3 regions of the Rothia sp. HMSC065D02 genome follow, and region 2 is predicted to be linked to each of the others. Evidence: riboswitches for the same ligand, from Rfam matches in the RefSeq annotation. Region 2 holds a riboswitch; each other region holds the start of a gene.
The links. Region 2 has a riboswitch for S-adenosylmethionine ahead of HMPREF3016_RS02070 (nuclease PIN). Riboswitches for the same ligand answer to the same signal wherever they lie in the genome.
Positions count from the first base shown of each region.

Region 1: another riboswitch for S-adenosylmethionine. It lies ahead of HMPREF3016_RS03555 (bifunctional o-acetylhomoserine/o-acetylserine sulfhydrylase); the one in region 2 lies ahead of HMPREF3016_RS02070 (nuclease PIN).
Region 3: another riboswitch for S-adenosylmethionine. It lies ahead of HMPREF3016_RS00840 (AMP-binding protein); the one in region 2 lies ahead of HMPREF3016_RS02070 (nuclease PIN).

Region 1 is NZ_KV820082.1:6,279-11,980, reverse strand. It holds gene HMPREF3016_RS03560 (homoserine O-acetyltransferase MetX) at 57-1,340, opposite strand; gene HMPREF3016_RS03555 (bifunctional o-acetylhomoserine/o-acetylserine sulfhydrylase) at 1,438-2,784, opposite strand; SAM riboswitch class IV at 2,894-3,007, opposite strand; gene HMPREF3016_RS03545 (ABC transporter ATP-binding protein) at 3,589-4,590, shown strand; gene HMPREF3016_RS03540 (hypothetical protein) at 4,587-5,357, shown strand; gene HMPREF3016_RS03535 (ABC transporter) at 5,367-5,702, shown strand, end outside.
Region 2 is NZ_KV820074.1:184,738-190,439, reverse strand. It holds gene HMPREF3016_RS02090 (DEAD/DEAH box helicase) at 1-1,357, opposite strand, end outside; gene HMPREF3016_RS02085 (hypothetical protein) at 1,403-1,693, opposite strand; gene HMPREF3016_RS02080 (hypothetical protein) at 1,716-2,042, opposite strand; gene HMPREF3016_RS02075 (hypothetical protein) at 2,065-2,391, opposite strand; SAM riboswitch class IV at 2,656-2,784, shown strand; gene HMPREF3016_RS02070 (nuclease PIN) at 2,763-3,041, shown strand; gene HMPREF3016_RS02065 (PIN domain-containing protein) at 3,046-3,480, shown strand; gene HMPREF3016_RS02060 (cell division protein PerM) at 3,771-5,702, shown strand, end outside.
Region 3 is NZ_KV820061.1:5,073-10,774, reverse strand. It holds gene HMPREF3016_RS00845 (hypothetical protein) at 1-1,104, shown strand; SAM riboswitch class I at 1,389-1,505, shown strand; gene HMPREF3016_RS00840 (AMP-binding protein) at 1,511-3,655, shown strand; gene HMPREF3016_RS00835 (MFS transporter) at 3,832-5,577, opposite strand.

The DNA.
Region 1 (5,702 bases), on a different contig from region 2:
AGTCTTCACAAGGCTTTTATATACGGTTTCTGTGTTCGGATATATAAAAACGAAAGCTAGTTCTGTTTTTGTGTTTCAAAGTGCGAACCAAAAAGAGCGGATATATCATGAAGAGATTTTTCTTCATCGACAGCGCGCTCTCGCTCGGGAACCGGGACTCCGAGAGCCTTAGCGAGAATCGACTCCAACTGGCGGGATTCGACTAAGAAACCGTCATGTCCGTGGTCGGACTCGATAATATCGACCTTTACGGAAACCGGCAGCGCCTCCGCCAGACGATACGATTCGTGCGGAAAAAACAGACGATCGGTGCTTACGGCGGCGATAGTCCACTTACAATCGCTGAGCGCAAGCGCATGCGAGAGGCTGCCGCGCCCGCGTGCAACATCGTGTGAAATTAGCGCCTCATTCACGGCAAGGTAGCTATTGGCGTCAAAACGCTCAACGTGCTTATCGCCGTGGTGGTCTAGGTAGCTTTCGACCGCATATCGTCCGCGGTTCTCACCAATGGACCCGCCGTCGGTGGATTCGCCGCGGTTTGCCTGCCGCCCAAAGCGATGCTCCAACTCGGCTGGGCTGCGGTAGGTAGTGTGGGCTATGCGCCTCGCCAGCGCGAGCCCGGCCGTGGGTGCCGCTCCCCCGTAATAGTCGCCGGAAGCAAAATTGGCATCAGCACGGATGGCGAGGTTCTGGGTGTGCGCCCAGGAAATCTGTTCGGCAGTGGCGGCGGGGCCGGCGGCGATGACCGCGCATCCACGTACCAGCTCGGGGAAGGTTGCCGCCCATTCGATAGCGCGTGCCCCGCCGAGCGATCCTCCGATTACATGGTGAAAACTCTTAATCCCCAACCGGGCGATAAGTTCGGCTTCGGCTCGTACCGAGTCGCGAATAGTGACGTGAGGAAAGCGTGACCCCCAGGGTTTCCCGGCACCCGGGTACCCCTCGGGTACGATACTTGCCGGACCGGTCGAGCCGTAGCATCCACCCAAGATATTGGGGGCTATCACAAAATACTTGGTAGTATCGACCACCGCACCCGGCCCCACAATACCTTCCCACCAACCATCACTTTCGACCGCACGGATACTGGGTGCAGGCATATCTGATGTGGGAATCCCTCGCGAAACATGGGTGTCGCCGGTGAGGGCGTGCAGAATAAGAATCGCGTTGTCCCCAGCTTCGTTAAGAGTCCCCCACGTCTCGTAGCTAATGTTCACCTGTGGAAGCACGGTACCGTTTTCGAGGGTGAAATCACCGATCGCCATCTGCCGCAGGTACCCCTGAGCGCTGGGATACTGCAGCTGCGACAGATAGGTGGCGTGTACGGTATTTTCCGTCATGTTTTCTCCTGGGTAACCGGTAGTTTTGGTAATGGCAGGCGAGAAACCGATACCGCGACCGGGCACTTACTGTGCAGCCCGGTCGCGGCGGTGCAGGTTAGGCGTTCAGAGTCGCAAAACCCAATTCTAGGTCTGCGATAATATCGTCAATATTCTCGATCCCTACGGCGAGGCGCACAAAGTTTTTGCTCACCCCAATTGCCTCTAGCTCTTCCTCGGAAAGCTGCGAGTGGGTGGTGGATGCGGGATGAATAACAAGCGAACGTACATCGCCGATATTCGCCACATTGGAATGCAGCTGCAGAGCATCCACAAAGGTGCGAGTCTGTTCCAGGTCGGCGTCTTTGAGGGTGAATCCCACGACGGCGCCCGGCCCCTTCGGCAGGTACTTCTGGGCTCGCTCGTACCAGGGCGAGGAAGGCAGACCGGCCCAGATCACCTGATCGACCAGCGGATGCTCCTCCAACCAGTTTGCGACCTTGGTCGCGTTCTCGATATGGCGTTCGATGCGCAGGGAAAGAGTCTCCAGACCGATACCAATGTTGAAGGCGTTGGTTGGAGAGATCGCCGCCCCGGTGTCGCGCAGAAGCGAAACCCGCGCCTTGAGAATATAGGAAAGGTTCGCACCAAAAGCGGAGTCTTTGCCCAAGTCACGGGCATAAACTAGACCGTGGTAACCGGGGGCAGGTTCGTTGAACTTGGGGAACTTTTCGGGATTGGCTCCATAGTCGAAATTCCCGGAGTCCACGATAACGCCGCCGATTGAGGTGCCGTGCCCACCCAGATATTTTGTGGCGGAATGGATTACAACATCCGCACCAAATTCGATGGGGCGCACCAGATATGGGGTGGGAACAGTGTTATCAACGATTAGGGGAACGCCATTGTCGTGGGCGATCTGGGCGATAGGCTCGATGTCGAGCACATCATTCCGGGGGTTAGGTACGGTTTCTCCGTAGAAGAGTTTCGTGTTGGGGCGAACCGCATCGCGCCATTGCTGCAGGTCGTCCGGGTTTTCAACAAACGTAGTTTCAACGCCGAGGTCGGCAAGCGTGTATTTAAGTAGGTTGTAGGTTCCCCCATAAATCGATGGGGAAGCCACGATATGGTCGCCCGCGCCCGCAATGTTGAGAATCGCATAGGTAATAGCCGCTTGGCCTGAGGCCAGCAAAAGCGCGCCCACTCCCCCTTCAAGGGATGCGATGCGGTTTTCGATAACCTCTTGGGTGGGGTTGTTCAGACGGGTATAGATAGGCCCAAGCTCTGTGAGAGCAAAACGGTTAGCGGCCTGTTCTGCGTTCTCGAAAACGAACGAGGTGGTCTGGTAGATAGGTAACGCCCGAGCTCCCGTTGCAGCATCCGGTGCCTGCCCCGCGTGAATCTGGCGGGTTTCAAATTTCCAACCGGCGGGGTTGGCGGGAGTCGGGACTGTAGTGTTGCTCATGCGAAGCTCCTTGTAATAGTTCAGGGGGCCGCATGCCGATTTCGGTACAGAGCTCTTAGGCTTTCTTCTCTGCAAACGAAAAAACGATGTACCAGAATCGGGCACATCGGTCCCGCGCTTGCGTTGTACTTTGTGTTCAACGCCTGGTCCTCACCCAGGGCACCCCACCGCGGAGGAGGGTTGCCGGCCAGCTAGCTGGGGCTTATCACTGGCTCTCATGACCTGCATCTAGAGTTTCATAGGAAGCGCACATGGTCAAGCGGGATGCGTATTTTCGGCGCATTGTTGCAAAGATGACGTTTTATGAACTGTTTTCACGACAGCCTATTGTTTTGGGAGAAACACCAATACTTATGCGCTTGTGACCGTGCCTATGTTGTACCCGAACCGCTAAAGCCATGTGATCTGCCGTTAGCCGTCGCTAAATTACCATCAGTGTAGGCAATCGTGAGCCATGCTACACTGATTGAAACCTTGAATCTAGGAGTGATGAGGTATGACCTCCCGCTAAAGTCGCACCGGCTCGCGGAATGCCCGCCCAGATGGTGGGCTCTAAAAATTTTAGAAATAACCCTGCTTTGGTTCGATACATTTCAGAAGCGCATAGTGAGCGCTTGGGACACCAAAGTTCTGAGGGTTTTATTGTTATACCTTCCGCATCTGCAGTCGGTGGCTTGGGATTATTCAGGCACTAAGAAGTGCCTCTCTCACGACTATTCATCTCACCCGTCCCACGTATTGCAGGCGTGCGAACACCATGCTCAAGAGGCTTCGGGTGACTAAGCACCGCAAGGTTTTATCACAATGTCTACAATTCTTGACGCGGCACAGCTATGCCGCACCTTTGGCAAGGGTGAACGCGCTTTCACCGCTGTCGATAATGTTTCACTCAGCATAAGTTCCGGCGAAATTAATGCTCTGCTCGGTCCCAATGGAGCGGGGAAAACAACGGTTGTGCAGATGTGCGCAACACTGCTGACTCCCACGAGCGGAACTGTGCGCATCGACGGGGTGGATGCGCTTGCGCACCCCCAGCGTGCGCGCGCATCCCTAGGGCTTGTACTCGGCGGGGATACCGGGTTCTATCCGCGAGCATCCGCCCGCGATAATCTTCTCTTCTTTGCCGACCTTGCCGGAGTTAGCGCGCGCAAACGCCGTACCCAGGTGGCGAGCGCTTTGGAACGGGTCGATCTTGCAGATGTCGCCGCGAAGAAGGTACAAGAGTTTTCCCGCGGTATGAAACAACGTCTGCACATCGCGCGGGCACTGCTGGGCGAGCCAAAACTGCTGCTTTTGGATGAGCCGACGAACGGGCTTGACCCAGATATTTCACTGACAATACGCCAGTTGATTCGCTCCCTCGCTGATGACGGCACCGCTATTTTACTCACGAGCCATCTGCTGGGCGAGATTGAGGAGTTAGCGCATCGGGTCACGGTCATCGGGGCCGGTCGTGTAGCGGTTTCGGGCACGGTGGCGGATATTACTGCGCATGCCGGGATCTCCGCTACCACCGTGGGGCGTGTGGGTGCGAATGCCGGGCCGGTGCTTCAAGAACTTGCCCGGTCTTTGGGCGATGCAGGAACACTGTTGCTGACCCCGCGCGGCAGCGAGTGGGAGATCACCGTTTACTGGAATGAACGTTCTGTTTCGGAAAAGCCGCACCCCTTCAGTACCGAACACGCCGAGGCTCTGCTGACCCGTATTCTCGCTGAGTGTGAGGTTCAGATGCTCACACCGCTGTATACTCGCCCAGCCACCCTCGAAGAGGCATATCTGGCCATGGCGGAAGGACTGAAACGATGAACCGGCAGCTTCATCTGGTATCCTTTTCCCTGCGCCAATTTCTCACGGTTCCCTACTTCCTGCAGCTGCTACTGCTGAGTACCTTTGGAGCAACGTCCCTACAGGCGCTCGCCGCCGGTGCCTGGCCAGTAGATGCGACCCTCGCCTGGACTCGCGCAGGCATTATCGGTACCTGGAACATGTGCATTGTTGCCGCCGGGATCCTCAACTTTGAGCGCTACCGGGGAACGTTCGTGTATCTGCTCAATGGTGCCGTGAACCCGCTGCGTGCGCTCGCAGCGGTGGTCTCAACTGCCTCCATTTTTGGGCTTGCTGCCCTGCCATTGGCCTGGGTTTTCTGGGCGCTGTGCACCTTCTCGGTGGATTTCACGGATTTTACTCAGGTGGGTGCACGCTATCTGGTGGGTCTTCCGCTGCTGTGGGTCTCGTGTCTGGCGGTGACCTTTGTGATTGCAGGGTTCTTTGTGGCGACCCCGAACGCTATCGCCTATGAGGAGCTGCTGCTCGTGCCGGTTTTCGTGGCTTCAGGGGTGCTTTTTACCGAGAGTTCCGCGCCTGCATGGCTTGATGCGCTCGGCACGTTGATTCCGATTCAGACACCCGTGAAGGTTCTGCTTGGGCAGATGCCTATGAACTCATTCGGTGACTTTCTGGGCGTGGTAGTGCAAACCTGTGCGGTCACAGCCTTCTGGATGCTCGCGGCATATCTGTTGGGTAGGCGAGCACTGCGCGCGGCAACGGTGCATGGCACTTTGGGCGCAATCTAGGAGGCTGCGATGTTTAAACGAACGAACTTTCTCTATCGTCTGAACAGTACCGCCAAAGTTGGATGGTCTTCATCTATCACCTTCGCCACAGTTGGTACGGCACTCAGCACCCTCGTGATCGTACCGGGGCTGAGCGTGCTGTTCAGCGTTCTACTAGGACGCGATCTTTCCGCACCTGATCCTGTGCGGATCGCATGCGCCTCTGCCCTGGCAAGCGTGGTACTCGGTGTGGCGGCCGGTGTTGTGGCACGCGCGGCGACCGACCGCTGGCTGGGAGTGTTCGAGCAGGTGTGCACCGTTCGACGGTTTGATGCGGCTTATTGGCTGGGAGTCTCTGCAATGCCC
Region 2 (5,702 bases):
CCGAGCTCTCCTCCGCCTGCTGCGAAGATTGAGCCTGAAAAACATCGCGATGCGGCGCGTCTAAGGCGCCCTTGCGCGTGCTTTTCCAATGCATCCGCTGCGCCTGCTCCTCGTAAATACGCTGCACAAGACCGCCGAGCGCGAAAAATCCTGAGCGTGGCGAGCCGATGGGGTGGCAGTGTGCGGCATCAAACCAGAGCTGCCGCACCCGGTTATCTTCGCGGGTTTCCCACCCCAAGGCGGCATGAAGAGCCAAGTCGGGGGTGGAATCTTCGCTCACGGCAGCCTCTGCGTTCTGTCGGGACTCGGCCTCAACAGCTCCGGCATGTACCCTCACCTGGGCGGGTGGTAGAACTGCCGTGGTTACCTCAAACCCTTCGAGAAGAATCGGCAGGCCGATCTGCTCTGCACGAGCCAGAACATCCCACAGTAGCGTGGAGTTCGTGGCGGTGAGCGAAATCCAGTCCCGATGCGAAGAATACATATTCTGCCACGGGCGCGCGATAGCGTATATTTCAGCGAAGAACCGTTCGTGCTCAGGGTACACTTCGTGACGACCGACCGGCCCACCAACGCTGGACGCGAAGGTCTCCCAGCTGAGCCCGCCCTTGATCCAGCGCCCGGTTTTGGACTGCATGAGCGGTCGCGCCAGCAAATTGATAGGCGGGGTTGCACCGGGAATATTGCGCCCGCGCGCATACGAACCCGAAATGCTGAAGGAAAGGTCGAGCGCCCCCGGAACCCGTGCAGAATCAATACCGGATGCTTCGCCCCGGGCAGCGAGAACCTGTGCCATATCGCGCCGCCACACCGAAATTTTCGAGGGCGAAGAATGCATATTCTCGTGGTCGTTCAGGGAGAGAGGTTTGGGATCGGTGGTGAGCGAGCTTGCTGAACGAATCGCCCCGGATGCGCGTAACGCCGCCAGGGGATCGTCGGCTGCCTCCGCCACCTGTCGCACGGTATCCTCTGGGTTCTCCGGGTTCATAGACTGGCGGATGCGACCACCGGGCGCATTGTCGAGGGCTTTCCGCGCGGTCTTGGCGCGGTCGAGTGCGGTGAGCATGAGGGCGACGGCGTGCTTGCAGTCGGCGGTGACCGGGCATGTGCATCGTGCGTTGAAAAGATTGGAATCGGCGTCAGAACCCGGGAAGAAGCGAATATCTACCTCATAAGGAATAGGGGTGCTCCCATTCACCAGGCCTTCCAGCGTGTTTTCGTCTTCGTCGTAGGTGTAACGCACCACTTCACGCTGACGGGCATAAGCAAGCCCGCGCTGGTATGCCTTATGCCCCGCCTGCCGAATAATCTGCGCAACGGTGACGGGGATATCAGGGAAAGGGTTTGGCGTGCTCACCGTTCCATTATCTCAAGGGTGTTAAAGAAAGCGCGCGGTAATTCGTTATGATGTCTGTCCAAGATGCGCTGAGCGTTTTTTACGTGTATTCCTGGTCGCCGTTGTGAAGAGCAGAATTAAGGTGATAATGCCGGTGAGGAAGCCAATACCTAGAAACCATAGGCTCAGATTATTAGTCGCCATGACGAGGGGACTTGCTCCTGCGGGATCGATGCCCCTCCACTCGAAGGCGTGGTATTCCACGAGTGAGCCCCAGCCGGCTAGGATGAGCAATCCAAACCCGATAACCAGAAGTACTGCGGCTACTGCTCCAACGGTGTATATAGCTTTTTTCATGGGCGCTCCTTAGATACTGGCTCTATAAATCGATCTGGTTCTGACCTTCTGCCAAGGGTGTTTTATTCTGCTCAGCATGCTTGTTTTGTGCCTTGCGTGCATTCCTGGTCGCCGTTGTGAAGAGCAGAATTAAGGTGATAATGCCGGTGAGGAAACCGATACCTAAGAGTCGGAAACTTATATTTAAAGTTGCGCGTGTGAGCGGACTAGCTCCCTCGAATTGAATACCCCTCCATTCAGAGGCGTGATACTCCACGAGAGCGCCCCATTCTCCTAAAATAAACAGGACTATGCCACAAAAGAAGACCACCGCAGTTGTTGCTCCAACTATGTAGATAGCTTTTTTCATGGGCGCTCCTTAGATACTGACTCTATGAATTAATCTGGTTCTGACCATCTTTCAGGAGGTCTTGAGCCTGTTTAGGATACTTTTTGTGCGTCTTGCGGGAGTTCCTGATCGCCGTGGTGAAGAACGGAATCAAGGCGATAAAGCCAGTAAGAAAGCCGGTGCCTAAGAACCAGTAGCTGAGGTTGCCGGTTGCTCGCGTTAGGGGACTTGCTCCTTTATGCTGCACGCCCCTCCATTCGAGGGCATGATACTCTACGAGTGAGCCCCAACCGGCCAGGATGAACAAGCCAAACCCAATGATCAGAAAAATTGCGGCCACTATCCCCATGATCTGTACAGTCTTTTTCACAGTTATCACTCTTTCTTTCCGGAAGCGTAAAGTGGGCGTGACATGGTGATATATCAGAGGCAAGATAAATTTCTGTACATTACCCAGTGTGCCGTGATTTTTCTCGAATGTGTAGACCTGCTCTGAAGGCCCAAAACTTCACACTACGCCGCCATGAGGCAGCTATATACAGGTATGCATTCATAATCGCGTTATGTAAATCACAAGGATTTGACAGGTTCGGGCGTTTACAGATTCCTGAAAGCTGTTGTAATCTGGATTCAGCTTCAAGAGTTTCGACTGATAAGCTCCGACTATGGTCGAACGCCAACCCCATGTTCACGGGTGGCTCGGATGACGAAGTGGTTTGTATTCGCCGCCTCAGGTGGCACTTGGTACAGGCAAGAGCAACGCGAAAGGAACGCGCATTCGGCGCATGGTTGTCAATGTACAACAGCTCTTCATCTCCAGCATCCCCCCTTACTCCTGCACGCTCTTATCAGGAAAATCTGCGTGCCGCATCCGTGCCCGCACGCGGCGGTTACCAGGCAGTAAGCATTCAGGACTACGCACGTATTTCTTCTAAGCGCGACGAATTCCTCAATTTTCTGCTTCTTCCCAACCCCGAGGGTATTCCCGCCGTCGAATATGCCGGTCTGCGCGTAGCATAGGGGTATGAGCGCCTCAGGACTGCTTCTCGACTCGGATGTTCTCGCCGAGATCCGCAAAGCCACACCAGATCCCAAAGTTGTTGCCTTTCTGCGCCGCCGCGCCTATAAACACCTCTACATTTCGGTGCTGAGCGTGGGCGAGCTCAAAGGACTCTACCCCTACCCGGAAACCGACCGCTGGATTGCCGAACTTCTCGACAGATTCGCTGACCACATTATTAACGTGGATGCCCGTGTAAGCCTCGAATGGGCGGGACGCAGCGCTCCGCGCGGTACCCACAGTCACGGACGTAAAGATGCCGAGCCCCTGCCCACCGCCGCCCTCGAAGGTCTGATGGCGGCGAGCGCCCAAGCTCACGACCTCGAAATCGTTTCTTCAAAGGCTGAGGTGTACCGGTCCTGGGGCGTGCCCGCGGTGAATCCGTGGATTGAAGACTAATCTTCCGCACAGTATTTTCACCGTAAGCGCCGGGGGAGTACCTGCGTGTTCGAGAAAGCCGTGAGAAATGCTCGGCACAGTTAGCTGTATGCGCTGTCGCGGCGGTGAGAGCGCATCAGTAACGTTCGTGTAACCCCTATGTTCACGGTGAGCGGTTAACGAAGGTTAGCCGCCATTTAACCGGAACTATTTCCCCGAAAGCCCAGCAGGCTCACACGCGCTGGCAGGTTTCATGGCATGATGGAAGAACGATGAAAAGTAGCTCTTCTACATCCCGGTATTCTGCCCCTATGCCACTCTGGCTGCAGGGCATCGTTGAATTAGTTTTTACCGCCGCGCTTTCTTTCGGGCTTGTGCTCGTTCTGCTCATGGCGGTGTGGTTTACCAACGGTTTTAACCGCATGGATTTTCCCGCACTCGCAACTCTTGCCTCCCACCTGTGGCTGCTCATGCACGGTGTGCCGCTGAATATTCCGAATGCTTTCGGCATTATTCTGCCGCACGGCATGCTCACACTGGTGCCCATGGGGCTGAGTATTATTCCGGTGCTCTTATGCTTTAGGTCTGGGCGAAAACTGGCGCGCGCATCCTATGAGGGGGAATTCTTCAAACCCGTACTCTTAGGGTGCGCTGCCTACGGTATTTTTGCTGCCGTCGCTTTTGCTTGGGCGAGCACCGAACGGCACCTGCTGGGTATTGTTGGTGCGGCGTTGATTCCGCAGATCGTGGTACTGGTCGGGTTGATCTGGGGCGGCTACTATGAATCGCGTTCGCTCGCCCGTATGGTGGGCGTGAACACCGCTGAACAGATTTCGCAGATGAGCCAGTACTCGCGGTGGGCGAGTTCCTATGTGTGGTCGATCGTGCGTGCCTCCATGGTGGCGATTTTTTCGTTGATCATGGGCGGTGCCCTGGTGCTGGTGGTTGCCATGATGATGCGCTGGTCGCAGATTGCAACGATCTACCAGGAACTTCACGCTGGGCCGGTGGGCGCGCTCGCGGTGACCCTGCTGCAGCTGGGTTACCTCCCGAACTTGGTGATCTATGCGATGTCGTGGACTACCGGCGCCGGGTTCTCCTTCGGCGTGGATACGCATGTGGGTTGGTCGCAGACGACGATGGGCGATCTTCCACTTTTCCCGGTGCTGGGTGCTATCCCTGAGAGCCTGGGCTGGATCGGGTATGCGGGTCTGGCGGTTTCGCTGGGCGCCGGGGCCGTTGCCGGTTGGTGGTTCTTGCGTGAAGGCGAAGACCACGTGGACGAGTGGATCACCATGAAGGTACGTTACCGGGTGATTGCGCTGCCGCTTTCTTCGCTCGTGTTGGGTTCGCTGGTGGGTGTGCTCTGCGGTGTATGGGCTTATATTTTGGGTTGGATTTCCAGCGGATCGTTGGGTGTGGGGCGTTTTACCGAGGTAGGCGCATCGCCCGCAGCTTTCGCCGTGGCGACCGCAATAACCTTGGGCGCGGGTACCGCGTTGGGTAACCTGCTGTGCCATGTGCTTCTGCCTGATAGCAGTCGTGAGCTGCCGCGTTTTGCCGATGAACGTCCCAACCTGGGCAGTCGCATGAGCGAGATGCTGCAGCAGCGCCGTGCGGCGCGGGCGGAGCGTGAACAGCTCAGGAACGATGAGCAGGAACGCGAGACACAAGAACGTGAAGAGCAGGCGCGTGAGCGGGCTCAGCAGCGGCGCGAACGCGTCAAACAGGTGCACGCCCGCCGTGCAGAACTCAATAAATTTGCCGAACAGGAAGAAGCACAGCGAGCGCATGGTTTAGGTATCAAAACGGAGCAAGAATCCTTGCGTGAAGACGGTTCCGCTGAAGCTGCGGACTCGAAGGATGCGGCATCTGACGAACAAACCATCGAGCTGTCGGGAGCGGATGAACCCACCGTGGAACTTGATACCTCTGAGAAATCCGGTGGGGGTACCGAGGACGCGCCGCGCACGGTCAAGCCCGGCAAGCGTGAGAAAGCCCCTGGGAAGCCGGTCTTTAACCGTGTTCCGCGCCCCGAAACCTCCGGTAATGGCGGTGATACTAAGGGCGATCGGGAGACACGGGAGCAGAGCGTTCGTACAGGGGAGTCTGGGTCGCAGAAGGCCTCCTCGTCAGCGGAGTTCCACGAGCCCGGGTATAAGCGTTTTGCCGTGCCGCGCCCGGTTGCCGCATCATCCGCATCCGATCAGGAGAGTACGGAAGGTTCGGAGCAGTCGCACGAG
Region 3 (5,702 bases), on a different contig from region 2:
GTGACCCACGCATCTACGCGGGGAGGTCTAACGCGCCGTCGTGTTCTGGCGGGCGCCGCATGGACAACCCCAATTATTGTTTCTTCCGCTGTAGTTCCGGCTTATGCGGCTTCGTATGATGACACACGCCCTGACTACGGTATTTTTACCCAGGCGTTCGTCACCCACCAGGAACTAGACACTAACAGTTTCCTGGGGCTAGATTCATTTAGCGGCCCGGTTGAGAACGAGCAGGCCAATGTTCCAGCAGGTTCCAGTGGTCTCTACTCGGCTGGCGGCGGTAAGTTTACCCCCGGCGGCAGCATCGGCAAGGCAAAGTGGGGCGGTGCAGGTTTCTGGTTCTCAGCACCCAAGGCAACCACTAAAGACGGCAAGCAGACATACTACTCGGGCACCACTACCCTACTCGCCGGTGCGCGCCTGCGCTTGGAGCACCGTTTCGTTTTCCCCGACTGGGCCGAGATCGACGGGGCAGAACCTCCGGGCTGGAATAAAAATACTGACGATTTTGCGGTTTCCCTCGTCATCAATCCCACGCCAGAAAACGGCGATAACCCTAAGCTCGTCGCCTTCAACGGTGGTGCTATGTACGGTACCTTCAGCGAGATGACCTCTAACGGTAATGAGCTGATAGGTTACGTTGATATCAAGCTTGAGCAGGATGTTGTAGCTTCCAGCCACAATGGCGGCGGAACTCAGGTCTACAACCAGATCTTGGCCAGCCAGTTCGGTACACATTTTGAAGATTTCTATCTCGAACGCTACGGTGTGACCACCACCTTGACGATCCTCAGCGGCACTCTGCGCTACGAACCTGAGAATGGTGCCCCCAAGAGCGATATTGACCTGACCGGTCAGCAGGCTGTGGCATCCATCGATCATGTTGGCGAACCTGAGAATCCAGATCCGAGCACTCCCAGCACCCCCAGCGACAAGTCAAAGTCCAACTCGACGGGATCAACGGGTGACCAGAAAAACAAGGATCAAGAGAGCGACTTCACCGTCCGTAACGACATTCAGATCGATCCTAACGACTGGTTATCCGGGCAGAAAAACCCTAACGGAGCCTCGAAAGGCTCAACCAACGCACAAAAACAGAACTAATCGGTAATTTTGGGTGAGTAAACGGCACTCCCACCGGATAAATCCTCTTGACGAGGCGCATCCCGGTGGGAGTGTTTTTCTTGCACTGTTCGCGAGCAGGTGGTTTTTGACCCGAGCAGGTAGGAAAATCCTACCTTGTCGACAAAATCCTACCTGCTCGCGGTATAGGGTGTGGTGTGGACGGAGGGCACAATATTGCGGAATGTTACGAACGTGGCGCATACATACGCAATATGACGGGATGCCTTTGCACCTGCGCCAGCTACAAGGTTTACTAGATTGGTAATCCATCTAGAGCGACCGAGAGACCTGGCTCGACGACGTCGCAGCAACCTCGCCTGCGGTGGCGCATCATGCGCCTTCATAACGCCGAAGGTGCTAACGCCAGCAACCGATGGGAGATACTGTGGGACTTCCCTCCCCTTTTTCATTCACGAATCCTCTAGCACCCACCCCCAACCCCGCGCACGAATCTGACGAGGCGCGGGTAGCGTTCTGGGAAAAACAAGCCGAGCGCCTAAGCTGGGGCAAGACCTGGGACAACGCACACACCTTCCACAAACCGCAGGTTATCGGAACCGATGCTGAGGGCATCGAAGAATACTCCGTACCCGAGATTAAGTGGTTCGAAGGCGGCAAACTCAACGTCGCCTACAACTGCGTGGACCGCCACGTGGAGGCAGGCCGCGGCGACAAAGTAGCCCTCTATTTCGAGGGTGAACCCGGTGACCGTGAAGCTATCACCTACGCCGAACTGCAGCGACGCATCGCCCGCGCCGCCAACGGCCTGCTCAAACTCGGCGTGCGTAAAGGCGACCGTGTAGTAATCTACCTGCCGGTTATTCCCGAAACCATTATCTTCACGCTTGCGTGCGCGCGCATCGGCGCAATTCACTCGCTCGTGTTCGGCGGGTTCTCGGCGGAGGCGCTGAAATTCCGGGTGGAAGACACCGGCGCGAAGGTTCTGATCACCACCGACGGGCAGAACCGCCGCGGCAAGGTCGTGCCCGTGAAGGTGAACGCCGATGAAGCATGCTCAGGTGAGAACAATATCGAGCACGTGATCGTGGTGGATCGTACAAGCGCCGCAGACCCCGTGGCGCACGCGCAGGTTCCCTGGACGGCCGGGCGCGATATTTGGTACCACGACCTGGTGGACGATCAGCCCGATACCCATGAGTACGAGCTGCATGATGCCGAAGACCCGCTGTTTATCATCTATACCTCCGGCACCACAGGCAAACCCAAGGGCCTGGTGCACACGATGGCAGGGTATTTGGTGCAGACCGCATACACCCACGCACTGCTGTACGATCTGCTGCCGGACTATGTGGATGAAGACGGGGTGCTGCGCCCCGATGAACTGTCTGCCGTGAACGATCCGGCGAAGGTTGAATCGACTGTGCACTGGTGTACCGCCGATCTCGCGTGGGTGACCGCGCACACCTACGAAATCTATGGTCCGCTTGTGAACGGGGTTACCGAGGTTATTTTCGAGGGTACCCCCAATACTCCGCATTATGGCCGCCATTTCGAGGTTATCGAACGCTATGGCGTCACCAACTATTACACCGCTCCAACCCTGATTCGTTCCCTCATGGGGGCTTTTCCTGACGGCCCCGAACCCGGAAAATACGACTTCTCATCTGTGCGTCTGCTCGGGTCTGTGGGCGAATCCATTAACCCTCAGGCGTGGAAGTGGCTGCGCAAGCACGTGGGTGGGGGTACCGCATCGTTTATCGATACATGGTGGCAGTCCGAGACCGGATCGACCATCTGCTCCCCGCGACCACATGACCCCGCCTTCGCACCCGAAGGAACCTTCCCCGAAGGCACCCCGCACTGCACTCCCCTTCCCGGATGCGCCACCCGCGAAGTCCCCGGCGTCTCGGTGCGCGTGGTGGACGAGCACGGTGACTTCGTTGAGCCCGGCAAACAGGGCTTCATTGTGGTCGATAAGATCGGCCCTTCCATGGCACGCACTGTCTGGGGCGACCCGCAACGCTACCTGAATTCCTATTGGAAGCACTACGGTACGCGCGGCTGGTTCCTCGCCGGTGACGGTGCGAAAGTCGATGATGAAGGCAACGTGTACATCCTGGGGCGCATCGACGATGTGATCAACATTTCCGGGCACCGCCTTTCGACCATCGAAATTGAGTCTGCGCTCGTGACGCACCCGGCCGTGGTGGAGGCTGGCGTGTGCCCCGTGGAGGACGAGCTAACCGGCCACCAGGCAGTCGCCTATGTGACGCTCACCGACGAAGGTCGGGCACTTGCCGAAGACGAGCTGAAGACTGCACTCACCCAGCATGTGCGCGAGCATATTGGCCCTATCGCTAAACCCAAGGATGTGGTCGCGGTCGCCGATATTCCTAAGACTCGTTCAGGGAAGATTACCCGCCGTCTGCTGGGTGAGCTCTACCAGGGGCATAAGCTGGGTGATATTTCTTCGCTTCAGAATGAGGAGGCGCTCGGCGCTATCGCACAGGTGCTCGTGCAGACTGGGCGAGTAGACCCGGATGCGTTCACCGAGGATCAGGCGGCATAGGGGGTTGTGCCCGGCAGCAGTATCGCGCCGAATCTGATAGAAAGGTTCCCTGCGAGCGCGAACATTGTAGGAAAATAGCTCCCAATATCCTTAAACTACAGTGCGGCATATAACCTGCTGGTTATATGCCGCATTGGCTATATATACTAGTCAAATAGTATATTCCTCAAATAGAATTATGGCTTAGAAGGATTTTTCGCGTCCTTTTCCGAAGAAATCGGTTGCGTCTCGTCTGCGGGGCGTGCCTCGGTTGAGGCGGTCACCTCCGCATCAGGATCGGCACCGGAAGAGTGTGAGCCGTCCCGTGCCGAATCAGCTTCCGCATGCGGCTCAGTCGTATTCTGCCCGGATGTCCACGCGCCCTTATCCACCGGCTTGGCGAAGAAGAGACACGCAACCATGCCCACAACTGCCAGAACCAGCGCTAGCATCAGTGAGTCGTTCATTGCGGTGGCGATAGGTTCACGCAGGAAGTCGGGAACCTGACCGCCGGACATTCCTTCGCCGCCGACGGCGGGGGCGTTCATGGCGCTTCCGCCGGCGCCCGAGGGACGCATCCGCTGCATGGTCTGCGCAATCTGGTCGGCGATCAGACCGCCCATGAGAGTGGCGATACCCGCCGAACCGAGCACACCGGCAACCTGACGAGTTTCGTTATACACGCCCGACCCGGCACCGGCTAAACGAGGCGGCAGGTTGCGGGTTGCGGTCACCGCTAGCGGACCCCAAATCATAGAGTTGCCGATACCCAAGATCGCAAAGGGTATGAGCAGAAGCGCGAGGGATTGATCCGCCGTCATCAGAGCGCGCAGAACGACAAATCCGACTACCAACAGGGCAAACCCTGAGACCGCATACCATTTGGGGTTTGACGTGCCTAAACGCTTGCCAATGACCGGAGAGAGCGCACCTGAGAACAGGGCGAGCGGGGCGGTCATGAGTGCTGCCTGGGTGGGGCTCATACCGCGCACCTGCTGGAAATAGATGGTGGTGGGGAATGCCATTGTGAGGGTGTGTGCACCCATTGCGGCGATAGCAATATTCGATACCGAGAAGTTGCGGTCTTTGAACAGTCCCAGCGGTACCAACGGTTCTTTGCGGTTAACGGCCTGCCACACGATAAAGAGGGTGAACACGATGATGCCCGCGATAATCATGCCCCATACACTCACCGAGATTCCGGTTCCCCACAGCGACTCGGTGATAGTGCCCCAGTCGTAGGTGGATCCCTCCTGAATACCGAAGACCATCAGGAACAGGCCGATAGCGGAGAGAGCCACGCCCAGCCAGTCGAAGTTGTGCTGTTTGGAGGGGAAATGAGGAATATTCCGAACCGCCAGATAGGTGCCGATCACACCGATAGGGATATTGATGAAGAAGATCCACGTCCAGCCGGGACCGTCCACGAGCAGACCGCCAGCGATAGGGCCCACGAGCGATGCGATACCGGCCGCCGCGCCCCACACGCTCATTGCCACCCCGCGTTTATGCGGCGGGAACATGAGCGTAATAATGGACATGGTTTGCGGGGTCATAATTGAGGCGCCTATCCCCTGCACCACGCGCGCAACGATCAGCATCTCCACATTGGTCGAGAGCCCGCACCACAGCGAAGAGAGGGTAAAGACCACCATACCGAGCAGGTACATCTGCTTCTGCCCGAACCTATCGCCCAGGCGACCGGTAATCAGCAGCGGCACCGCATAGGCGAGCAGGTAGGCGCTGGTCACCCAGATCACGGCGGAGAGCGAGGCGTTGAGCTCATGCTGCATATGGGGCAGCGCCACGGTGACGATAGTGGTATCGAGCAGGATCATAAAGAACCCGATCACGAGTGACCACATGGCAACCCACGGCTTCTCGGCGGTTTGCTCCATTGATGGTACGCTGCGGTGCGTCTTTGATGCGGCTGGCTCTGCCATAAATCCCCTGCCTTGTCTTCTCGGCGGTACCGCCGGGCAATAAAAACCTAGCACTTCATCATAACGCCGGCTTGAGCCCCGCACGAGAATTCTCATCATGCGGTGCTGTCTGAGCGCATCAGCAC